DNA from 3 places in the Paenibacillus sp. Marseille-Q9583 genome. Region 1 is predicted to be linked to each of the others. Evidence: riboswitches for the same ligand, from Rfam matches in the RefSeq annotation. Region 1 holds a riboswitch; each other region holds the start of a gene.

Region 1 (5,275 bases):
TATAAGGGGCAGTGTAATCCCAGTTGCAAATCTCTTCCGCGTGACTGGTCTCCATAGGCGCTACATGAAAAGTAACAGGGGGATTTATCATAAGGTCAAGAACCTCCTTTCACGGGGCGACTTAAAATGTCTTGTATTTCTAGCTTAAAATACTTATGGTCCTTATAAGGAGATCGAAGGCGTTTATGCTTGTAACTAATTATATACAAAAAGAGGCATGGTCGACTCAGAAATTTATGAAGATTATTGTTTTACAAATTCTGAGAGGGGTAAATACTAAATAAGACAAAAAACAAGCTCTTCCCCAAGAATCAACATCTTGGAAAAGAGCCTATGTACGATTTACTTATTGAACATCATCATTATCTTCTGTCTCAGAAGCAACAGAATGATAAGCATCCGTGCTCATAATTCGTTTAGCACCGATGTAGCGTTTCACGTAGTAGCTATCACTCAGGGAGCTAATCGTTACACCGCGTGAGGAAGATGCGTGTGCAAACTTGCCTTCACCGACATAAATACCGACATGGGAGACACCCTTACCACTTGTATTGAAGAATACAAGATCTCCAGATCTTAAATCATCTTGGGAGATAGCAGTACCCATTTGATACTGGGAACCTGATTGGTGTGGTAGGTTTATACCAATTTTATCAAATACATACATTGTAAATCCGGAGCAATCAAATCCATTTGTGGAGATGCCGCCGGATACGTACTTAGTTCCGATGGTCTTGTCGATCACTTTATCCATTTTGGAATCCGCGAAAGCGCTTCCTGCTCCGATGGTGAAAATAATGGAAAAGCTAAGTACTGCTGCTGCTAGCTTCTTCTTCAAAAGTTTATACCCCTTCCGGATGCCTACGAGGTTAGCTTAAGGGTTCGGTTGAAGGTCCCCTATGACCCCTCTAAAAATGGAGGTCAATTCACCCAAAGTTGGTTCCCCCGTTTTCCTAATAGTTAGGAAACTCGGCTGATACTGTTGATTAGGAATAGCTTGTAATCAATACATGACAAAACCTTTGTAAATAACAACTTAATGATTACAAAAATGTTACTAAAATCTTACTGCAGTTATTGTAACAAACAGAGTGCCGCTTGGCAATCGTTTTTAACATAATCATGCAGAAAATTTCGTTTTTTTAAAGACAAAATGCATATGTAAGCGATAATATTAAACTAATTTTTATATTTATTGAAATTTTTATCAAATAAAAGTGTTTAAAGTCCGTTCTGGAGGTGTAAAGAATATAATAAGGCAAAATAAAACCTGGATTCGATTAAGTTAATAATCAAACCCAGGTCTATATAATGTAATTGTGAGGTTATAGTTGTGGGGAAGTATTAATCGTAGGCTATAGCTTGATATGAGGAAGTACTCATTACTCTTTTAGCACCAACGTAGCGATTGGCCCAGTAGGACTGGCTAAGTGAAGTGATGGTCACGCCATATGAAGATGATGATTGTGCGAATTTTCCGTTTCCAACATAAATGCCGACATGGGATACGCCGTTGCCTAATGTGTTAAAGAAAACTAGGTCACCTGAACGTAATTTACTTTTGGCTACAGGAGTTCCGACATTATATTGAGCTTTTGAAGTACGGGGCAAAGAAAGACCCACCTTCTTGAATACATACGTAGTAAATCCAGAACAGTCAAACCCGGCAGTGCTAGTGCCTCCGGTTTTATAGGCAACTCCAATTGTCTTTGAAATAACACTGTCCATCTTAGAATCTGCAAAGGCACTTCCTCCACCAATAGAGAACGCCATCACAAGTCCTAGCGCCGCAGCGACGCATGCTTTTCTTAAATTCTTCAAAAAAATTGTACCCCTTCCAATGCCTGTGAGGTTAGCTTAAGGATTCGGTAGAAGGTTCCCCTATGATCACTGCAAAGCGAGATCAATTCACCCAAAATATGGTTCCCCCACTTCCCGGTGCAAGGAATTCGGCGTTTTATGCACCAGATAGTGACTTATCGACATGACTACGACAAATACATGAAGTTATGTAGAAATCGTTTCAAATGATTACAAACTTGTTACCAATGGAACAGGACTTATTGTAACAAAGTCTTTACGATTTTGCAAATCCTCATAATTTGTCTATAACGCGAAAGAGTCCCAGCTCCTGATTCAGGAACCGGGACTCTTATATTATGTTCTGTAATGCTTCAAATTATTGTGGAAATGCTTTACTGTGCCATAGATGATACTGAGCTGAAATTCCCCACATTTTGAAGAGTGTTGAGGGCAGTGATGAAAGTTGACGAATAAGAAGTGCTGGTAGGCCAGGACAGAAGATACCCGTTAGTCCGCACACTAGCAAAAGGATCAGGCCTGCTGCACCAAGTATGATTGAAATTCCTATTGCCGGAATCAGCGACTTCAAGCAAATGAATAAGGAGGAGAACATCCCCGTGCCGCTGGTATAACCAAACTGCATATATAGAAGGAACAGGCGCACGATAAAGATGTATATAAGCCATGCCAATACGTATGGAACTAGATGAAGTAACAAAGAGTAGTTCAGAAAGGAGGACAAGAATAGCCCGTACATTTTTGGAGCAAGCCAGTATAACGGAAGTAGAGCCAGCACCCATTCGATTAGACTGAAGATAAACACTGGAAATCCATAAAGCTTCATACCGGGAAAAAAGAACAGGCCCCGCTCTCCTTTTCGCTCCTGATGGAGTTCATGCAGTAATCCTGCCCTTATGAAGGGGGAGAGTAGCAGTCGTAAGACAACAAGCCCTAGGAACATCCATAACCAAGTACGTATCGCAGGATCTGTGTTTAAGCTGAACTGCCCTTCGACATAATAGAGTAGTCTGCCCATTCCGCTGCCACCAGCGTCTTTATCTGGATAGCGCAGTAGAATTGGAACGATAGCAGACCGGATGAAGCCGTACATAAAGTAGCCCCAGAGCAGTCGGTAGATGAAGAGCAGAATCAGAATATAAAATTGCTCCTTCATGCTTTGCCAGCCGCGGGTTATCGATGTTCTCACAATCATTCACCTCACCAGACAAGAGTTCCGAGCACAGTTTCAACTAGTTTAGTTACACTTAATGTCCAGCGGGAGAGCGTTTTGGGCTCTATTTCCGCCAGTCTGAAGTTGTTCAGATGTTTGCTTTCTAAAAGAACGGTATGCTCAGGATCAATCTCAGCAGAGAGGAGAAGCTTATCGCTTAACAATTGGAATGTAGTCTCTGCCCCTTCACCGCTCCAGACCTGCTCTGTCGCAGAGCCATCGTCGAATGTGAATCTAATGGGAACGTCAACATAATGGCTCCCTTTGTTTGTAATCTTTACAATGGATTCATAGCTCTGAGCATCGCTGTTGCCATTCTTTTTGATCGTAATCGTATCTACTGAGAAATCAGGAGCACCACCACCATAAATATAATCTTCGAAATAAGGCTGCCATGATTTTTTGGTTATCTTCTCAACGACTTTTTGAAAATCAGACGTAGTGGGGTGCTGGAAACGGAATTTACGTGCGTAAGTGGACATGATGCTGTTCATTGCCTTAGTGCCAACTTGCCGTTCAATATCCTTAAGTACTAGCTTTCCGCGAATATACACATTCCGGCTATAGGATTCTGTCCCGGCATATCTCCATGTCTCTAAATTTAGCGGCTCTGATTTGGTCACCAAGCTGGACTGAAGAGGGAGATTCGTTTTGATGCCATATTCTTGCTCCATGAGTCTGTCTTCAGCATAAGAAGTGAAGCTTTCGTCTAGCCAAGCCTCTTCGAATTCATTGCTGGCTACCATGCCGTAAAAGTATTGATGGCCAATTTCATGAACGACGGTTCTTTCAAGTGAGGTGTCAGGAGAAGAGTCTGTGGCTCCAAACGCTGTAATGAGTGTTGGATACTCCATTCCTCCAGCCCCATTCCCCTCCTTAGGCGGAACGATAATAGACAGAGTCGAGTAGGGATAAGGACCATACCATTTGCTGAAGTAGGTCAGAGCTGCCTTAGCGGCCTGAAGGTATCGTTCCTTTAAGTCTTTGTGTAATGGATCGAGATACACCTTAATCCGTACACCAGGCACTTCTGGCGTAGAGAAGGCTTCTTCGGCTACTGTAAAATCAGGGGATGCCGCCCACGCAAAGTCATGGACATCGTCAGCGTAGAATTGATATATTTTTTGATCTTGCTTTAGCTTGGCATTCTTCACAGGAAATCCGGTCGCAGCTACCGTGTAGTCGGAAGGAACCGCAATCGTTACATTAAAGATTCCAAAATCGCTGTAAAATTCAGAGGTGCCGTGGTACTGATGCAAATCCCAGCCTTCCTCCTTAACCCCACGTGTGCCCATAGGCTCGTATACACTAAGTTTAGGGAACCATTGCCCAGCCATCACGAAATTTCCTGATGCGCCCATACGGGCAAATATTTTGGGGAGCTGGACCTCGTACTGGAGTTTAAGCGTGACACTTTCTCCGCCATTAACCGGCTGTGGGAGATGAACCTTTAGGAGTGTCTTATCGTTGACGTTACCATCATCGGGTTGTACAAATTGCACTCTTTGCATTAGTGATGTTCCTTCTGATGTGCGCAAATCGGTTAAAGTCATACTTCCGAAGCCGTTCTCTGGCATGGTGTCACCTCTGAGCGTTCCTCCGGACTCCTTCATAAAGGTAGTATCTGGTGAAGAAAAGGCATTTGGATACATATGAAAATATAGATCACTTACCGGTTTTACACCGGGGTGTGTCCAGGTTACCGTCTCAGAAGCGATTAAGGTTTCTGTATCAGGAACAAGCTGAACATTGATGTGATACTCGACAACTCGTTGACTTAATGCCTCTTCTGCTGGAACGGGGGCGCTATCAGGCAGTGTCTGCTGTGGTGCAGCTGCAGGAGCTGTGCCGCTTGAGGACTTGGCCTCTTTTAAAACAAAGCTAGTAACAGAAGATGTAGAGTTATCCCCCGAATAGACCCATATGCCTCCTAATAGCACGAGGGTGGCCAGGGTCGCAAAGATGATGATGTACCTTAATGACAGTGACTTCATAGTGTGATTCCTCCCGTGACAAGCATCTACGGGATGTATATGTTTGCAATCGCCGCATTATTAGCTAAAATTAAATTATTCGTAAGAGGAAGGGTGTGCACTCGTGGACAACATACAACCGGAGGGCAAGAAACAGATTGCCTTAAATATTGTGAATGCAAAAAGTAAACATAAAGGCTTTGGGGCAGGCTCTATAGAGCTCAATAACGTATCACCTGTCATTATTGATGGCGGGGAAGCAGTCATT
Region 2 (5,275 bases), on a different contig from region 1:
AGCAACCAGTAGTGCACTAACCGCGGAACCTGCCAGCGTCAAACGTAAAGGTGTAAGGCCATTAAAAGATAGTGACCCGATTCCAAATACGATAAAAGACGCTATAGCAGCACCTATAAAACAAAACAACATAAGTGAAGTAAAGGAGAGCGAAGGTGCAAAAGCAAAAACTATGGCCAGCGCTACACCTGCTCCCGCATTCAAGCCTAACAGACCTGAATCCGCAAGAGGGTTCCTTGTCATCCCCTGCATGATTGCCCCTGCTACTGCGAAGCAAGCACCGACCAAAGCACCTGCTATCGCGCGTGGAAATCGCAGTTCTCTTATCACCTGATGTTTTTGTAAATCTGGATTGAAATGAAATATTGCTTCCCATACCGTAGCTAGCCTGATATCTGCCGCACCCACCGAGACCGAAAGTGCCAGTCCAAAGGCAATGGCAGCGAGTCCAATCAGTAGAATACCCATTGCAGCTGTCGGTCGGGTATGTAGAGCTTTTTGTGTATCATTTTTATTACGATGCGCGAAATCTGAGGGTGAAACCATGAGTCGTCTCCTTAATCGATAGTTACAATGGTCTATATGATAACAACAATCATTCTCATTATCGCAAAAAAAATTAGGTTGTACAATTGTAGGAGTTCTCTTTCAGTAATACAGGAATGGTTTATAAAAAAATGGTGCAGATCTAAGTATCCTAAGATACTTGATCTGCACGCCCTTCCCCACCCAAATGATCAGTCTCATTCATGGTGAATTACGACTCTTTATTTCACAAAACTTTTTAACACATCGTCAATAATTTTGCCACCAGCGTTAGCACCACTGTATAGCCAACTGCTTGTTGAGCTCATTTCATGTACATTACCAGCTTTTACAGCCGGGATTCCTTTCCAAATTGAACTGTCCAGAATCTCCGAACCCTCAGTCTTATCACTATTTACAAGGATAATATGATCTGCTGTCAGCTCAGAAAGCTTCTCTAGCGAAATTGGATTCCAAGTAGCTCTTGTACCAACAGGAATTTCTGTTACTAAGTTAGGCAGCTTTACACCAAGGTCTGTATATAATACAGCACCACTGCTGCGGGTTTCGTCTACAATATAGAAGTTCTTTTGTACCAACCATAAAATCGCCACGGACTCTTCTCCAATAGCTCCTTTAAGCTTTTCTTTCGCTGCAGCCGCCTTGTCTTCATAATCTTTAATGGCTTTCTCTGCATCAGGGGTCTTGTTCAGAATTTCACCTATCTTGAGTAGCGATTTACGCCAATCTTGATTTAGCTTATCCCCAATCACATAAGTCGGTGCAATCTTATTCAGTTGGTCATAGATACCATTCTGTACAGATGACTCCGATGGGATGAGGATAAGATCCGGAGCGAAGCTAGTTACTGCCTCGAGCGGAAGATCGTAGCTGATCGTAGGAACATCCTTCAATTCAGTGGACAGATAATCTTGAATACCATTAGTCACTGACCATTGCGCTACTGGAGTCACACCTAGAGTTACCAAAGCATCCTCCAAATAAGAACCCAGTACACGCCCAGGATTAGCTGGAATCGCTACTTCATGTCCCATTGCATCCGTTAACGTCTTAGGAGCTGTAGGAGCTTCTGTAGTTTCAGCAGTAGGTGCCGTCGTTGGCTCTGTTCCTGCGTTTGAAGCGTTACCAGGATTATTATTACCGCAAGCGGATAAGAATAGCACCATCACCATTAATCCGACCATCGTTAATTTCATGCTTCCAAATCTTTTTCTGTTAAACAAAAACATTAAATACCCTCCTAGTGTATACATCCTATGTTATTCATAGGTGTTGACTACCTCAGTCTCACTTTTAAATGATATTGATTCTCATTCTCTATGTCAACATATAAATTTTAAATTTTGTGGATTTGCAATAATTCCCTTCTTAAAAAGACAAAAAAGGCTATATTCCGAACGTTCCGGATATAGCCTCTCCTTAATGATCCATTATTTATTCAAATGATATGGGACAGTCGCAACTACAACATCTTTTGAATTCATTAGATACGAACGGATTAAAAAGCTGGTCTGATTATGAAGTACGGCTTGCCACCAATGTTTAGTTATAAACTGTGGAATCAGAATTGTGATATGATCCGTCGCTGCGGTCTTCCACTCCACTGTATCAATAAATTTCACTAACGGACGAATAATACTGCGATATCTGGAACGAAGTACAATCAGGCGTACACCCGGATTCCATTCCTCCCATCGTTGCTCCATTTTTTGAATGTCCTCTTCATCAAAGCCAACATACACGGCTACAACATTATCCGTTAGAGACTTGGCATAGCTGATGGAATGTAGTACAGCACGTGTTACACCCGCAACAGGAACAACAACTGTACTGCCCTTAATCAAAGGTTTATCTGTACTCGGGCATATACGAAGCTGATCTGCAGTGTTCAAATAGTGCTTGTGAATCCGGTGGAACACAAACATTACAGCAGGTAAGAAAATGAAAGCCATCCATACGCTTGAGAATTTAGTGATGATAAAAATAAGCGTAATCGTCAATGTAGTCAGCATACCGATGGTATTTACAACAAATCTTTTTTTCCATCCCGCTGGTTTTGTTTTAAACCAATGAACCATCATTCCTAGCTGTGACAATGTGAAAGGAATGAATACACCAACCGCATAAAGTGGAATCAAGCTTTCTGTATTTCCATGGAATGCAGCTACAAGCACAGCAGACAGAACACCTAGAAAAATAATACCGTTAGAGAAACCTAGACGGTCTCCACGAACCATAAAAGCATGTGGCATATATTTATCTTTTGCAAACATGAATGCGAGCAGCGGGAACGCTGAGTAAGCTGTATTAGCTGCCAAGAACAAAATTACTGCTGTGATACCTTGAATGAAAAAATATAAGGTTCCGCGGCCAAAGGTCGATTCAGCGATCTGAGAAACAACCGTTGCCTTTTCATCAGGCACTATGCCGTACCAATACGCCAGTAGTGTGATACCTGTAAACATAAATCCAAGTATAACCCCCATGACCATTAAGGTCTTGGCTGCGTTCTTTTCAGCAGGTGCTTTAAAGTTTGGAATGGCATTAGATACAGCCTCTACACCCGTAAGCGCTGAACAGCCAGAACTGAAGGCTTTTAATAGTAGAAACAAACTAACATTAGAAACAGCAGAGCCAATTTCAGGGACATTCGCATGCACGCCACCTGCTGCATATTTAATAACACCGGAGATAATCAACACTACAATCGACACCACAAACAAATACACTGGGATTGCGATGAATGAAGCTGATTCTGTAACTCCGCGAAGATTAATCAAAGTAAGTAAAATAATAACAGATACTGCAATAAGAACGGTGTGATTATGAAGACTTGGAAAAGCCGATGTGATCGCATCCGTCCCTGCCGACGCACTAACAGCTACGGTCAGAATGTAATCCACTAACAAAGACCCTCCTGCTAAGAGCCCTGTCGGAACACCAAGATTACTCTTGGCAACGATGTAAGCTCCGCCTCCCTGAGGATAAGCGTAAATTGTCTGCCGATAGGATAAAATCAGGATGGCCAGCAGGCCCAATACGGCTAAGGCAATTGGCAGGGAATACCAGATGGCAGTAAACCCCGCAGCCACCAGTACAATCAAAATTTGTTCCGTTCCGTAGGCTACAGACGAGAGCGCATCAGAAGACAGGACAGCCAGTGCTTTAACCTTGGATAACTTTTCATGATCGAGTTCGTTCGACTTCATCGGACGCCCGATCAATAGTCGTTTTACCTTGCTTACCATGGTGGATACAGTTCCTTTCTTTGGGAGCTGAAACGGAATTTCCGCGCGCTGTTTTCATTGGTGGATTCATAAATGCAGACACTAAAAATAGCATACGGAAATGATCCGCATGCTATGCATGGTCATTATCCCACCTTTGCTTACGAGGTTAGCTGGCGGATTCGGGCTGTGGTTTAGCCCTACGGTATAAGTCTAATCGACCCATTCCGATTCACCCCATTGGCACATATGCCAAGTTTGGTTCCCCCGTTTTCCCTTAGAAAATTCAGCGCATATTCAACTTCTCACAAGGTCTAATATTAGTCTACAAAGTGTATACAGTAAAGCGTTGAAAAAAATGAAAATAGAATGAAAAAACATCCAATAACCGCAAATATAGCGTCTTATTGGATGCTTTCTTTCATTCTCTTCAATTATCCCTCTGGGCCGTGTTTTTAATCATTTTTCACATCTTTTTCGGTCCCTCAAAGTTGAAAAATCAAAATCCTAAACTTTCCTCGTTATCTAACTCCATCACTTCTTCTTCCTTGCGTCCGTACCAAAGTAAAATGCTAATTAAAGCAAAAGCGATTAATGCAAGAAAAGGAATCGTAATGAATCCAAAAAAGTTCAAGTAATCCTTATTACAAGGAACACCAATTGTACAAGGAAGCACTTTACTTAACGCAGGAATCTTCTGCTCCGCATAATGATAGATCGAGATACTGCCACCAATCAAGCTTAGTGGAAGTACATATGGAATAATCCTTTTATCCCCTCGAAACGTCGCTATTCCCAAGAGGAATAACTGAGGATACATAAAAATTCGCTGGAACCAGCAAAGCTTACAAGGTTCATATTTCAATACTTCGCTCAAATACAAGCTACCGGCAACAGCAACTAAAGAGACGAACCAGGCCAGATACAGGCAGTTACGCTTGCAAAAAGATAGGAACTTTGTCACTTTGCCTCCACAGCTTTTGCGGCGTCATTAATTTCAGTTGAAATCGCTTCAATGTTAAATGGATCCGCAGTTATTACCCCATTAATGTAAAGAGATGGTGTAGTCGTCACACCCGCTTCACTAGCTAACTGCATACCCTTATTCAGCTCATCTGCATACGTACGATCCTTGATATCTTTACGCAGCAGTTCGTAATCGATAGCTAACTTCTCTTTCTCCGCAAGGCTTACTAAGAAATCTTCAGTCGCCCATTCATCGCTCTCATCACCTTGTTGAGCATATACAGCATCATAGAACTTCCAGAATTCATCATGATTCTGATGGTAAACAGATAATGCAGCAAGTGAAGCAGTTTCAGAGTCTGGACCAACGAAAGCCATATTTACAAAGTAGAGCGCTGCTTTTCCCTCGTTGACAAAATCTTGAACAATTTTCGGTTTAACTGAAGTTGCAAATTGGGAACACGCTGGACATTTTAAGTCTCCAAATTCAACAATTTTAACAGGTGCATCCTCTTTACCGACTCTAGGTAGCTCAC
Region 3 (5,275 bases), on a different contig from region 1:
CCGATATCTCCCTTGCGGGTTGCGTCCTTCTCCGGAATGAAGGCATGCTTGCAGCCCGGCACCTTTGCGGACACAATCTTACGAATTCGTTCACCCGCGTGATCCGGGTCAGTAAGGATAATCACTCCTCTGCGCTCCATAGCAAGCGCGATCTTCGCAATTACGGTCCGGTCTACAGCCGATCCCCCTGTTTCGATCGTATCTGCTTCTACAGCGCGTTTAACAGCGACGGTATCACTCTTACCTTCAACGACAATTAATTCCTTAATCATTTCTCTTGACTCCTTCCAAAAAAAGCAAAAAAGAAGAGGTTTCGCTCCTCTTCTTTTGGTTAAAGAATGTATAAGTGATGAGCGGTTGCTCTGCGATCAACGAAATGATCATCTGGCGTTCCTTAACGGTTATCATCACTATAGCTTATCGAAGAATAATTTGCAAAAGCTTCAGCCTAGTTTAACTCCGGCTTCACAGGTCCAATCACATAAATGGTACGTGATTTACGACCGAAATTACGGACATGGCTCAGTGAATCGTAATAGACATCTACTTTATTGCCTTTAATGGCACCGCCAGTATCTTCTGCTCGGCGGAATCCAAGCCCCTCGATATATACCCACCAGCCAATAGGGATTACATTCGGGTCTACCGCAATTGTACGACCTTCCGTTACGCGTGTTCCGGAGGCAGTTTTGGTACCAATACCTGGCTCTTCTGATGAATAAGCTGTCATGGAGACGTTCTTAATCATCTTCTTGTACTCAAAGTCTACGCCAGCCTTGCTAGTGACGTTATTAGTCTTGGCGCTAACCTTAGCCGTTTTTGAAGTGGTGTTTGATTTGGAAGTTGTTGTAGTCTTAGCTACAGCCGGCTTAGGAAGTGCTTTGGTACCAACGGCAATAATCTTATCTTTCGTTACCGTTTGTACTTCCTTACCAATCATGCGCATAGAGGCCAGTTCTCCGTCTTGGTAGATCTTTTCAATATGCTGAATCATGACGCCTGGTTTGCCTGCCTGTGCCACTCTAACTGTTCCCACAGTAAGGGAGGGGTCTGCTGTCTTGATGACTCTGAAGGGTAAGTTAGTTGTTCGCTGTACGGTCTGTTTGTTGATGCGAACAATCTTAACCTCCATGTTTGCAGAAATGGTGGTGTCTAACGAAGGGAAAATCTTATCATGACCTTCTAGGGTAATGCCCATTTTCTCAATTGCTTTACCAATTGTGTCTTCGGTGGTATATAACGTTTTTGTTGCTCCATCCGCAGTAAGACTAATTTTCTGCGCACGATTGATAACGACACGGTCACCGTCTTTTATTTCATCACTCAGTCCTAAAGATAGTTCATCATGCGGCTGCAGCGAAATTTGCTCTTTCTCCAACACATCACCAAGAAGCGCTTCCCGCGTTTCAAGCGTCTGTGTTTGCCCGTCTATTACTAAAAATAATTGTTTGTTGCTTTGACCGTGTACGTACAGCAGAATAAGTAGCGCGATAGCGACTGAAATCACGCCTGCAAGTAAAAGTACGCGAGTATTCACTTGCTCCCACCGTAATGCGAAAGACCTGCTGGATGACTGCGAATCATGGGATACTTCTGGTTGGAATACGCCCATTCTCTCCATCCTCCTTACATAGCCCCGTCGTCAATTGTATATCATGAGGACTGAATTCCTTTGACGAAACTATTTGAGATTGTCACAGGACACGCACGTAATAACTTAGCGTCTCCTGCTCATGGATCGCCTGCTCGGCACAGCTACTCCCACCCCTGTTATATAACAGTATGTGGGCAACATTCTATTTATTCAAAAATAAAAAAGCCTAAAAAGAGTTCAACTGAGGACTCTTTCGTGGCTTCTCCAATATCAGAATAGAGAATGCTTGTGCACGAGGTTGCCTCTCTTACTTGCGCTTACGGGGTTAGCTGTCGGGTTCGGACGAAAGAGAGACGCCCTATTTCAGGTCACCCGCTCATGGCGGTTGCCCTTAAATTCACCCCAAAGACCACGTGAAGAAATCAAATACTGTCCTACGGCACGTCTAAACCGTATTTAAAATACAGGCATGCGGCAGGTCAATATTGGTTCCCCCGTTCTCCATACGGAGACTCAGCGAGACGATCCATGAATCAATGGCTGTCACTATAACACAGCTCACATCACTGAAAAGATGATATCCTGTTTTGATGCATGTTGTAAAGGACGATTCAACCACGTTTACGCAAAAATATGGTTAAAATATTGTAATATTCAGCCGTTTTTATATTAAAAAAGTTTAATATATCGGCCGTTCTCTATTTTTCGCCTGTTTTGCTCCCGTTTTCACTCAATCCCAAATCGTTCCAGTGCGTTCGCATACGTTATTTTAGCCAATTCTTCCCATGTCAACCCTTTAATTTCAGCTGCTGCCTCTGCTACAAGCTTCACATGAGCGCTCTCATTTCGCTTCCCGCGGAAGGGGTGTGGAGTCAAATATGGAGCATCGGTTTCGATCAATAATCGGTCTAGTGGGGTCTGCGCAAGCACTTCTTTTGGCACTCTTGCATTTTTGAACGTAATGGGTCCTCCAAAGGATAAATGAAAACCAAGATTCAAGCACATTTTAGCTGTTTCCCAGCTTCCTGAGAACGAGTGCATCACGCCTCCAACCTCATTTGCTTTTTCCTCCCGTAAAATCCGTACAACATCCTCATGGGCATCACGATCATGAATACAAATCGGCATATTTAGTTCACGGGCTAGTCCAATTTGCTTGCGAAAAACTTCATGTTGCACATCCTTGGGGGAAGTATCCCAGTAATAATCCAGTCCGATTTCACCAATAGCCACTACTTTTTTATGACTGCATAGAGAAGCGATCCACTCGAGATCTCCTTCTTTCATATCAATCGCATCCTGAGGATGCCAACCCACTGCCGCATAAATATAATCATAAGATTCCGCCAGCTTCATCGTTGAGGGAATCGTCTCCCGATTAAATCCGATATTAATCATCTTGCTAACTCCTGCTTCTACAGCACGAGCGATAACTTCTTCCCGATCCTCGTCGAATTGAGGTGCATCCAGATGCGTATGTGTGTCAAACAGAAACATTTTAACCCTCACTCCTTGTTCTTTTTTAAATGTATGACAATATAAGTTTCACGCTATCCGTTATATCTTATATTTCTACTCTTCTTGTCAAAAATCCCATATTTTCTTGTATTATTTTGCAAAAATCTCTGCAATAGAAGCAGGCAATCGCGTAAGCGCATTTCTCAACTTATCCTGAGGAAAATAAAGATGATATCTGCCACGGTGAATGCCGCTAATAGAACGCACAATATCCGACACCTCTGAAATTTCCCGCAGATGATCATGCCGATCAAGCAGCAGAATTTGTTTATTGTCAAAAGCTTCTCCCGGACGGAACACATCATAGGGTAGATCTGTTGGAAAATCAATCTCTAAATCATATTCTGGGTGAAGTCCCGCTGCCTCAAAACTGCTGCGAATTTCAGTAATCATATCTGTATCGAGATTCTCCACCTCAACATATTTATACAGTTTACGATGAATAAAACGGGTACACAAGTCGCTTAGTAGCTCATCTTTCTCAAGCGTCCATTGCATAAAAGCCGTCTGTACCAGTGCTTCATCTAGCATTAAATATTGCTTCACTGTCACCTCACCACGGAATAAATCCTCCAGCGGATTAATCATGAAACTAAAATTGTACCCCGCTTGGAAAAGCTCCTTGGCTCTACGGAAAATTTGTCGCAAAATAATCTCTGAGCTACGTGTCACCGGATGAAAATAAACTTGCCAGTACATTTGATAACGCGACATTAAATAATCTTCAATGGCATGCATTCCCGATTCTTTTACAACAACTCGACCATTATAAGGACGCAGCATTCTTAAAATCCGATCAATGTCGATCGTCCCATAGTTTACACCCGTATAGTACGCATCACGCAGCAAATAATCCATGCGATCAGCATCTAGCGGACTGGAAACGAGATTTACAACAATTTCATGCTCATAAGTTTTAGCGATTACAGAGGCTACTTTACGAGGAAAATCCTCCTCCACATCACGCAAGATCTCAGTAATCTCTGTGTCCTCCAGAATAATTCGACAAGTCCAATCCTCATGATTCATTTCAAAAGCTTCTTCTATAGAATGGGAAAATGGACCATGTCCCAGATCATGCAGCAAGGCCGCACACAAGGTGAGCAGACTTTCTTCAGGAATCCAATCTTTATACCCGCTTCGTTCAAATTGCGAAATAATTCTACGTGTAATTTCGTACACCCCTAGGGAATGAGAAAACCGACTATGCTCTGCGCCATGAAAAGTAAGATACGAGGTACCCAGCTGGCGAATACGGCGTAAACGCTGAAATTCCTTTGTATTTATTAGTCGCCAAATAATAGTATCCTGCACGTGGATATAATTGTGAACCGGATCTTTGAAAACCTTTTCTTCTGTGAGCGGCTGCTTCATGAGATCAACTCCTTTATTAAATTTAATATGATTTTAACCAATATAAGTATATAATAAGTAATTATGTCGTACTTTGTCGAATGGTGACGTTTTTAGTCTTGGTAAATCGACAAAGTTTATTTTTTCGCTTTTTTTAGAATTCGTGATTGTTATAGGGAATTCAAAGTTTTCGTGAAAAAGCACTTATTCAACAGATGAAAAAAGGTTGACTGTTTTGGGAATCGTTGGTATTATAAATATCATAAAACAGTGAACAATGTCGAATAATGACGTTTTTGGAACATTGAGAGGAGTAACGATTGTTATGATGAAATCAACAGGAATTGTAAGAAAAGTAGACGAACTTGGACGGGTAGTTATTCCCATTGAATTGCGCCGTACTCTTGGCATTGGTGAAAAAGACGCACTTGAAATTTACGTTGATGGTGAGCGCATTATGCTTAAGAAATATGAGCCTGCCTGCATTTTCTGCGGCAACGCTGAGAACGTAACTTACTTCAAAGGAAAAATAGTTTGTCATGAATGCATTTCTACTATCCCTACCCCTGTGACAAACTAAAATAAATAGTATATAATAGAACTAATCAAATTGTTAATTCTAACCTTTTCATATCTCCTTGACCTCCCGTGACCGCGGGAGGTATTTTTTTTCTGCAATCACCAATGTTTCCTACCCAAAAGGTGTCTACAAGGATTTACTCCCCCATGACACCTAATAATGATGGGTAATGCGGTGAGAGCACGAAGTGAACCGAGTTTTCACCGTGATCTGGTCTATATTGGGCTTCC

The links. A riboswitch is a leader RNA that binds a small molecule or an ion and turns the genes downstream of it on or off. The one in region 1 is predicted to bind cyclic di-AMP.
Region 2: linked by a shared signal. The riboswitch ahead of ACWNM1_RS26155 (APC family permease) and the one ahead of ACWNM1_RS23145 (C40 family peptidase) in region 1 are both predicted to bind cyclic di-AMP.
Region 3: linked by a shared signal. The riboswitch ahead of ACWNM1_RS17445 (ubiquitin-like domain-containing protein) and the one ahead of ACWNM1_RS23145 (C40 family peptidase) in region 1 are both predicted to bind cyclic di-AMP.

Annotation. Positions count from the first base shown of each region.
Region 1 is NZ_CDRJTB010000061.1:21,915-27,189, reverse strand. Features, by position in the region: gene ACWNM1_RS23155 (GNAT family N-acetyltransferase) at 1-91, opposite strand, end outside; gene ACWNM1_RS23150 (C40 family peptidase) at 347-838, opposite strand; cyclic di-AMP (ydaO/yuaA leader) riboswitch at 844-985, opposite strand; gene ACWNM1_RS23145 (C40 family peptidase) at 1,345-1,773, opposite strand; cyclic di-AMP (ydaO/yuaA leader) riboswitch at 1,827-1,965, opposite strand; gene ACWNM1_RS23140 (hypothetical protein) at 2,180-3,010, opposite strand; gene ACWNM1_RS23135 (M1 family metallopeptidase) at 3,022-5,028, opposite strand; gene ACWNM1_RS23130 (YwhD family protein) at 5,132-5,275, shown strand, end outside.
Region 2 is NZ_CDRJTB010000079.1:1,829-7,103, reverse strand. Features, by position in the region: gene ACWNM1_RS26165 (FecCD family ABC transporter permease) at 1-546, opposite strand, end outside; gene ACWNM1_RS26160 (ABC transporter substrate-binding protein) at 768-1,775, opposite strand; gene ACWNM1_RS26155 (APC family permease) at 1,977-3,794, opposite strand; cyclic di-AMP (ydaO/yuaA leader) riboswitch at 3,917-4,075, opposite strand; gene ACWNM1_RS26150 (disulfide oxidoreductase) at 4,273-4,737, opposite strand; gene ACWNM1_RS26145 (DsbA family protein) at 4,734-5,275, opposite strand, start outside.
Region 3 is NZ_CDRJTB010000037.1:9,283-14,557, reverse strand. Features, by position in the region: gene rnmV (ribonuclease M5) at 1-272, opposite strand, end outside; gene ACWNM1_RS17445 (ubiquitin-like domain-containing protein) at 449-1,612, opposite strand; cyclic di-AMP (ydaO/yuaA leader) riboswitch at 1,894-2,123, opposite strand; gene ACWNM1_RS17440 (TatD family hydrolase) at 2,321-3,091, opposite strand; gene ACWNM1_RS17435 (HD domain-containing protein) at 3,203-4,486, opposite strand; gene ACWNM1_RS17430 (AbrB/MazE/SpoVT family DNA-binding domain-containing protein) at 4,791-5,045, shown strand.